DNA from 4 places in the Bacillus sp. KNSH39 genome. Region 1 is predicted to be linked to each of the others. Evidence: predicted binding sites of a transcription regulator. Region 1 holds the regulator's gene; each other region holds the start of a gene.
What was found. The regulator LexA, encoded in region 1, represses DNA repair genes until DNA is damaged. The targets are predictions, from matches to a motif close to CGAACATATGTTCG.

Region 1 (2,210 bases):
GATTGACGCTCACGTTGCTCTTCTTCAGTTAAACCTTCAGCTTTTGCTTTTTTCGCTAAGAAGTTAATGCGTTCAACGAGTTCGTGATTAATCATCTCGAATCCCCCTTCTAATCAAAACTGATTATTATCATACAATAGTTACTCTTCTTTATCAAGCAATTGCTTCGTATACTCTACATATCTACGATGTACAGTCGCCTTTGAAACATTATGACCAAATCCACGTAATGTTGCTGCAATTTCTTCAAACGTGAGTTCACTTTTTCGCAAACGTACAATTTCCTCAATTGGCACTTCTTTTTTCTCTCTTCCTACACTTAAATGACGATTTTTTAAATTTTTTTCTGGACGATAACCTTTTTCTACTGCACGTTGCATACCTCGTTTAATTTTCAAATTATGAATCTTTCTTTGATATTCTTCAACAATACCAATAATATCTAATACCATTGAATCAGAATCCGACAATTGTAATTCACCATTATGTGTATGCGTATATACTTTTATGCCTTCTTTATGTAAACAATGCATTAACGCGATCTTCGCATTTCCTCTACCAAGACGCGTTTCATCTTGTATAAGTAACACATCAATTTGTTCGTCTCGAATTGTATCCAACACCTCTAATATACCGTCACGTTCAATTGTATATCCACTAGCCTGCTCTTCAATCACCTTAGTAACATTCATTTGATAGCGCTCAGCTAAATGCAATAATTCATCTTTTTGACGTAATAATGATGTTTCTTGCGCTTCTTTCGTTGTACTCACACGTGCATAAATAATTGCATTCATTTTGAACCCCTCTTTCTCCCTATTATTTCCCTATAGTGTAACATAAATCCGCCATTTGTTCGAACTTATGTTTGTAGAATGTTTTTTCACATGTTATACTTATTAATAAGAAAAATGAAAGAAAACGAGGTGTTAGAAAACATGGAAAAGTTAACGAAACGCCAGCAAGACATTCTCGACTTTATTAAGCTAAAAGTACAAGAAAAAGGATATCCACCTTCCGTACGTGAAATTGGTCAAGCAGTCGGCCTCGCTTCTAGTTCTACAGTGCACGGACATTTATCACGATTAGAAGAAAAAGGATACATTCGACGCGATCCAACAAAACCACGTGCCATTGAAATTTTAGGTGAAGACCGAATGGATACGGAAACACAATCTGTTATTCAAGTTCCAATTGTCGGAAAAGTCACTGCTGGGTTACCAATTACAGCGGTCGAAAGCGTAGAAGAACATTTCCCACTTCCAGCTAGTATTGTTGCTGGAGCAGACCAAGTGTTCATGTTACGTATTTCTGGAGATAGTATGATTGAAGCTGGTATTTTCGATGGAGATTTAGTTGTTGTTCGCCAACAGCAGTCTGCATATAATGGTGAAATTGTAGTCGCTTTAACAGAGGATAACGAAGCAACAGTTAAACGTTTCTATAAAGAAAAAGACCATTTCCGTCTACAACCAGAAAACTCTTCATTAGAACCTATCATTTTAAAACAAGTGTCAGTTATCGGGAAAGTAATTGGCGTATATCGTGATTTACATTAAAAATAACAAAAAGAAGATAATTACCGTATATAAATAAGGTAATTATCTTCTTTTTGTATTTTGATAGATTTCCATGCATTCTATTTCTTATTAACGAGTTTCAATCGTCACATCTCCCGCAGCCGTTTTACCGCTAATCTTTTTACTGCCATTTCCAATTGTTACATTTTTATTTTCTTCATTAAAAATTGTTACATCTCCAGCAGCACTTTGCCCAGTAATTACCGCATCTTGTGGTTTTTCCGATAAAGTAATATCTATATCTCCCGCAGTTGAACTGGCTTCTAGATTATACTTAGAATCATGATCTTGAATATTTATTTCCCCACTTGTTGTTTTTGCGGTCACTTTCCCTAATACCTTCTTAAAGTTCACCTCACCAGCTTTTGTCGATCCCTCCACATTCTTAGCCGTTACTTGTTTCAACTCTACTTCTCCAGCAAGTGTTCTAACACTTACGCTATCACTTTTCACATCACTCATTTCGATTTGTCCAGCAGATGAATTTACTTTTACATCTTGGTAAGAGCGTTCGGGCACAAGGAGAGTCAATTTAGACGTTTGAAACCTAAAATCGTAAAAAGAAAAATCAAATGAAGCACCTTTTTCTCTTTCCCCAATAATTTTTAATGTGTCACCATCTTCTGCGAT
Region 2 (2,210 bases), 1.4 Mb from region 1:
GAAATGGCCAATGGTGATGAAGCGTTTTTAGATAAGTTATGGGAAGTTAGAAAATCGAAGGAAGATTCACAGAAAATGAGCATGTATCCAATTGAAGAAGAACTTTTAGTGTATATGGATGAGGCTTTTCGTATTTATGATGAAAGGGAGAAGGATAAATGAGCATACTCGCAGAATATCGTTGGTATTTTTTAATTGGGGCAGAAATTGTATTTTGGTTATCAGCTATCGGTTTCTTTTTACTTCGCTACGGATTCCGTTTGAAAAAGGCGAGTTTTATTATGGGAATTGTACTCCTCGTAAATGAAGTGTTTATTTTAACTTTAGGAGTAGTGGACTATTATCAAACAGGAAAGTTCTCTAACTTTCAAATTATTACTGTAATTATTTTATTGTATGCAGTTTTCTACGGGAAAAAGGATTTGAAGAAGCTTGATATATTTGCACAAAAATCAGTTGCGAAATGGCGTAATGAACCGGCGCCTATTATTGAAGAACAGGTAGAATTAACAGGCATGGCCTATGCAAAGCAGGAAATAAAAAATTGGGTATTACATCTTGTTTTATTCGTTGGTGTGCACATATTCTTTTTCTTCGCGTATGGATTTATTCCATTTGAACAATGGGGTAATTGGTTAGAATCGGGAATCGTTTTAAATAAAGCTGCAAGTCGCGTGAGCCAAGTGTGGGCGATTGTATTTTTAGTTGATACAGCAATTTCATTTTCATATGTGATTTTTCCGAAGAAGGAGAAAGGAAAAGAAAAGCTACTTTCATAGTTGAAAGTAGCTTTTCTGGTATACAAATAATTTTTATAGGAGAGGATGACAATAGAAAAAAGAATCAGCTGTATATGTCTATTTCTCTTTAGTTTAGTAGCATGTTCACCATCTAGCACTACAATTGATAAGAAGAATGATGTCATTGTAAAGGGAGTAGGAACTTCCAATCTAGATAAATTCGAACAGTTCGTTATGAACGTTGATCAAGGGGAAGTTGATAAAATAAGAATTGTACAGTATACCGATGAAGGTGACCCGGTTTTTCAAACGTTAGAGCATAGTGGGAAAGATATCCTTTATGTGTTAGATAGTAGACAAGACAAGTTTGCTGGTGACCATAAAGGATTACATAAAGATAGTTGTAAAAGTATTGTTAAAGAGCAGCGCGAATCAGAAAGTACTTATCGGTTAACGGATTGTATGAATGAAGATGGACGCAATGGATATGACTTATTATATGTATCAAAAAAATAGAGTTAGTAGAGGAAGGAAGTATTTACTCCTTCCTTTTTCTATGTGTATATTGTCGAAAACTTTACCGAATATCTGTTCGTTTTTTTAGGTTTTTTATAGGTATTCGTGGTAAAATAATAATACAGATTTTTATGAGGAGGTCGGATTTTCTTGGAACGTCAATTTGAAATTGTCTCAGCGTATTCCCCGCAAGGTGATCAGCCGGTAGCTATAGAGAAGCTTGTAGAGGGAATTAATAGTGGAAAGAAAAAGCAAGTGTTGCTTGGAGCAACAGGAACGGGTAAGACATTTACGATTTCAAATGTCATTAAAGAAGTGCAAAAGCCAACACTTGTTATGGCTCATAATAAAACGTTAGCAGGGCAGTTATATAGTGAGTTGAAAGACTTTTTCCCGAATAATGCAGTTGAATATTTTGTTAGTTACTACGATTATTATCAGCCAGAAGCGTATGTACCACAAACAGATACGTTTATTGAAAAAGATGCGCAGATTAATGATGAAATTGATAAATTGCGTCACTCGGCAACGTCTGCATTATTTGAACGGGACGATGTAATTATTGTTGCGAGTGTTTCGTGTATATATGGCTTAGGTTCTCCAGAAGAATACCGCGAGCTAGTTGTTTCGCTTCGAGTTGGTATGGAAAAAGACCGTAATCAATTGCTTCGTGAACTTGTTGATGTACAGTATGGACGTAATGATATTGATTTCAAGCGTGGTACATTCCGTGTGCGAGGAGATGTAGTTGAAATCTTCCCGGCATCACTTGATGAGCATTGTATTCGAATCGAATTTTTCGGTGATGAAATCGATCGTATTCGTGAAGTAAATGCGTTAACAGGTGAAGTATTAGCAGAACGTGATCATGTAGCAATCTTCCCAGCATCTCACTTCGTTACACGTGAAGAAAAGATGAAGGTCGCTATTGAAAATATCGAAAAAGAATTAGAA
Region 3 (2,210 bases), 720 kb from region 1:
CAATATGATCTAGACCTAATTTATCTACTTGCAGTAGCTCTAATGCCATTTGTGTAATTTCCATCGTAACCGTTCCGTTACCACGAACTTGCGCGAAATCACGTACACGTCTTAAAAGACGATTCGCAATACGAGGTGTACCACGAGCACGTCTTGCAATTTCTAATGCAGCTAACGAATCGATTTCAACTTCAAATACTTCTGCTGTACGTTCAACAATCGCAGAAAGCTGATCTACTGTGTAGTACTCTAACCTTGAAAGTACACCGAAGCGGTCACGAAGCGGTGCCGATAATGCTCCAGCACGTGTTGTTGCTCCAACTAATGTAAATGGCGGTAAATCTAGGCGTACAGAACGTGCTGAAGGCCCTTTTCCAATTACAATATCAAGGCAAAAGTCTTCCATCGCAGGATACAATACTTCTTCAATTGATCTATGCAAACGATGAATTTCATCAATAAATAATACATCCCCTGGCTGAAGCGCTGTTAATACAGCAGCTAAATCTCCTGGTCTTTCAATTGCGGGACCTGAAGTTGTTCTAACATTAACGCCCATCTCATTGGCAATAATATTCGCAAGCGTCGTTTTACCAAGACCTGGTGGTCCATATAAAAGCACGTGATCTAACGTTTCTTCACGCATTTTCGCCGCTTCAATAAATACTTCTAAATTATGTTTTGCTTTATCTTGGCCAATATACTGACGGAGCGTCTGTGGCCGTAATGAATATTCTAAATCCGCATCTTCATATGCAGATTCCCCTGAAAGGAGACGTTCGTCCATTATACTCACCTCTTACCATTTAGTAAAAGACTAAGTGCCTTTTTAATATACTGATCCGTCGTTAATGATTCTTTTAATAACTCTGGTACAACACGAGAAACTTCGCGTTCTGCGTATCCAAGTGCGCGGAGAGCTTCCAGTGCCTCATCAAGCTCAGCTGATGAACCTTTCTTCTCATCAAAACGTTCTGTGTCTGAGAATAAATCAACAAATGCATCTGGTACGACATCTGCTAGTTTTCCTTTTAAATCTAAAATCATTTGGCGTGCTGTTTTCTTTCCGACGCCTGGGAATTTCACTAAAAACTTCTCATCTTCATGCTCAATCGCTTGAACGACCTGTCCTGTTTGACCAGAAGCTAAAATTGCAAGAGCTCCTTTTGGCCCAATGCCAGACACGCCTAACAACTTTGTAAATAATAAACGCTCTTCACGTGTTTTAAACCCGTAAAGTGCCATAATATCTTCTCTCACATAATGATATGTATAGACACGGATTTCTTGCTTACTTCTTTGAAATACATACGGATTTGGTGTGAAAATTTGATAACCAATTCCATTATGATCAATTACGACATATTCCGGCCCTACATACTCCACGTAACCTGTAACATATTCAAACAAAATACGATCTCTCCCTCTTAAATCATGTATTCCATTTTAACATATTTAATGATAGAAAAGCGAGACTGCCCCAACAAATGTTCTCCACTTGAAACTTCTGTTATTTTCCATTGACAGAAAGGTTAAAGCACCTTAATATACAGAAGTCGATAATGATTATCAATACTAATTAAAGGGGTTACATCAGGATGAAACGTAAGCTATTTATTTTATTTACTATTATGCTCGTTGTTCTTTCTATCGTTGGCTGTTCTTCTCAAAAAGAAGAATCGAAGGCAAAAGAACAACCGAAAACAAAAGTTGTAAAACATGCTAAAGGTGAAGCTACAATTCCAGTAAATCCAAAGAGAATTGTTGACTTATCTGGATCAACAGAAGAACTATTACTTCTTGGACACAAACCTGTTGGTACAGCAAATACATATAAAGATAAAATCCAAAATCACTTAACAGACAAGTTAGATGGAGTAAAAGCAGTAGGTTGGTACTGGGCACCTAAAGTTGATTTAGAAGCTGTTACTGCTTTAAAACCAGACTTAATTATTTTAAACAACCGTCAATTAAAAATTTATGATCAACTAGAAAAGGTTGCACCTACAGTTGTTCTAGAAACAAACTTAGAAGACTGGCGTGGTAAGTTTAAAGAAGTAGGTAAGCTATTTGACGAAGAGAAGAAAGCAGACAAATGGATTGCAGACTACGATAAGAAAGCAGACTCTTTATCTAAAAAAATTAAAGAGAAAACAAAAGATGAGAACTTTATGTTCGTTGCAGTTACACCACAAAACTTCCGTGTATAC
Region 4 (2,210 bases), 1.6 Mb from region 1:
ATCTGGTAGGGAAGTATGGCCTCGTGATCCGAAAAAAGCTAAACAAGCTATTAAACAGGCAGAATTTAAATGTGAAATAGATGACACACATGAAACATTTGTATCGGAAGCCAGCCGAAAAAATTATATGGAGGCCCATCATCTAATACCGTTAAGAATGCAACATGATTTTGAAAATAGTTTAGATGTTGTTGGAAATATAGTTAGTATATGTCCGAACTGTCATAGGTTGATTCATTATAGAAGAGACAAAGATAAGAAAAAAGTTTTAGAACTTCTCTTTGAATAAAGAAAAGATTCTTTGAAGAAGTTCGGTATTGAGGTATTTCTCAAAGAGCTATTTGGATACTATGGAATTCTAAAATAAGAATATTCATAGCTATACGGAAGGTAGAATGTTTCATACTTAAACATAGGTATTATTGTGATGGAAATTTAAATTTCGTCATTTGAAAGTATCAATAATTTGTATTATTTTTATAGGGTTATATATTTTTCTTTTGCTCTGCTGTATAGCAGAGCTCTTTTTTTGTCGTACAAAAGCCACCTATATATGTGAAGTGCACCCCAATTGTTAGGCTGTGTCTAACAATTGGGGTGCACTTCAGTCCTGTCGGGCGGCTTCTTTTAATTTATATTCACCAATTCATCAAACTTAAACTTAGTATTCAAACCAAAAGCATCTGTACAATATATAGTTTTCGTCATCGGTTCAATATGTAATACATTTATGTACATGTCTTGCACCATTCCATCACGATAGTATGAGATATGTATTTCTTCTTCCTCGTGAAAAGATTGCATTAACGCTCTTTCTATTCGTTCCATAGTATCTTGTGTTAAAAAAGGTTTAGGTACTTTATATTGTTCCTCAAACATTCTATGTATTTCCTCGTATTGCTCCGGTATTGAAGCAAACGGATTCCATTTCACCATACCTCTTCCACGTACTACAGGAAAGCCGTTATATTCCATGATGTAATACCTCACGTTTGTTTTTTTAACGCCACTACAAACAAACGTGTGTTCTTTTTTGGTTTGAAATGGGACCATTTTGTTAACATGAATATTCAAAAATAATTTTTTCAAGTTAGAATATTCAAAAACTTATTTATGCAAACAAGCATGTCATGATAACATTTAACAAAAGGGGGTAGAAGTAGATGAGTGTTGACATTATTTCTAAAGAAGAAATCACAAAATTATTAAACGACTGGTATCAAGCTATGATTTCACAACGTGTATTACAGTCTCAGAAAATAAAAGAAGATATTGCAAATAAAATCAATAATATTAAGGAAGACCAAACAATATTAGTCTACTACGCTTTATTGAATGCACGGTATAAACTGCTAATTCGGGATATGGATAGTACAAAAGATATTCTGGACAAAATCGAGCCTTTACCAGAGTCTACAGAGACATTTTTAGAGTACTATCATCATTTATTTAAAGCAATTTACGCTATTAATAAAGCAAACCATAGTGAAGCAAGAATGCAATTTGAAAAAGCTGAAACGTTTTTAGAGTACATGCATGATGAAATTGAAAAAGCTGAATTTAATTATTGGCTTGCAGTCCATTACTATCACGTATTAAAACCGATCCTAGCAGTTCAATTTGCTACAAAGGCGAATGAAGTATTTTCAATTAGTCCAGGGTATGAATTAAAAACTGCAGCATGCTTAAATACTTTAGGAATGGCACACATTCGACTAAATGAATTCGAAAGTGCAGAGGAATATTTACTTTCAGCACTAGGTACCTTCCAAAAATCTAATGATGAACTTCTTATTAAACGAGTTAAGCATAATTTAGGACTTTTATACGCAAGTCAAAACATGCCAGAGTTAGCAATTAAACACTTAGAGGATTCATTAGAAAATAACGCTAAAACTATGTTTCTTTTAGCAAGAGAACATTTTAAGTTAGGTTATAGTCATATCGCTAATGAATATATTGAGAATGGCTATAAGATTAGCGACTTATGTTATCGTCATCATTTCCGAATTTTAAAAGCAGTACATAACTATGTACCGCAAGAAGAATTAGAAAATGTGGTTATAGAAGGTATTTCGTATTTTGAAAAAGAAGAATTATATGATTGGGTAAAAGAATATGCTTCTCTTTTAGGTGAAATATTCTATGGTTCAGAAAATCATAGAAAAGCAAGCAAGTATTTGCACATCGCTTTAGATGCAGACAAAAAG

Region 2: a site for LexA is predicted at 1,322-1,335, ahead of uvrB (excinuclease ABC subunit B). Genes of this name have one in related genera too.
Region 3: a site for LexA is predicted at 1,481-1,494, ahead of ruvA (Holliday junction DNA helicase RuvA). Genes of this name have one in related genera too.
Region 4: a site for LexA is predicted at 1,013-1,026, ahead of ACUL40_RS02770 (YolD-like family protein). Genes of this name have one in related genera too.

The regions. Positions count from the first base shown of each region.
Region 1 covers NZ_JBQXYO010000001.1:2,107,185-2,109,394, forward strand. Annotated here, with positions in the region: gene ACUL40_RS10625 (DUF896 domain-containing protein) at 1-95, opposite strand, end outside; gene ACUL40_RS10630 (YneB family resolvase-like protein) at 141-797, opposite strand; gene lexA (transcriptional repressor LexA) at 939-1,559, shown strand; gene ACUL40_RS10640 (DUF4097 family beta strand repeat-containing protein) at 1,650-2,210, opposite strand, start outside.
Region 2 covers NZ_JBQXYO010000001.1:3,503,638-3,505,847, reverse strand. Annotated here, with positions in the region: gene ACUL40_RS18020 (MerR family transcriptional regulator) at 1-162, shown strand, start outside; gene ACUL40_RS18015 (hypothetical protein) at 159-779, shown strand; gene ACUL40_RS18010 (DUF4362 domain-containing protein) at 825-1,256, shown strand; gene uvrB (excinuclease ABC subunit B) at 1,407-2,210, shown strand, end outside.
Region 3 covers NZ_JBQXYO010000001.1:2,826,802-2,829,011, forward strand. Annotated here, with positions in the region: gene ruvB (Holliday junction branch migration DNA helicase RuvB) at 1-787, opposite strand, end outside; gene ruvA (Holliday junction DNA helicase RuvA) at 793-1,410, opposite strand; gene ACUL40_RS14435 (iron-hydroxamate ABC transporter substrate-binding protein) at 1,599-2,210, shown strand, end outside.
Region 4 covers NZ_JBQXYO010000001.1:539,004-541,213, forward strand. Annotated here, with positions in the region: gene ACUL40_RS02765 (HNH endonuclease) at 1-289, shown strand, start outside; gene ACUL40_RS02770 (YolD-like family protein) at 628-975, opposite strand; gene ACUL40_RS02775 (response regulator aspartate phosphatase) at 1,164-2,210, shown strand, end outside.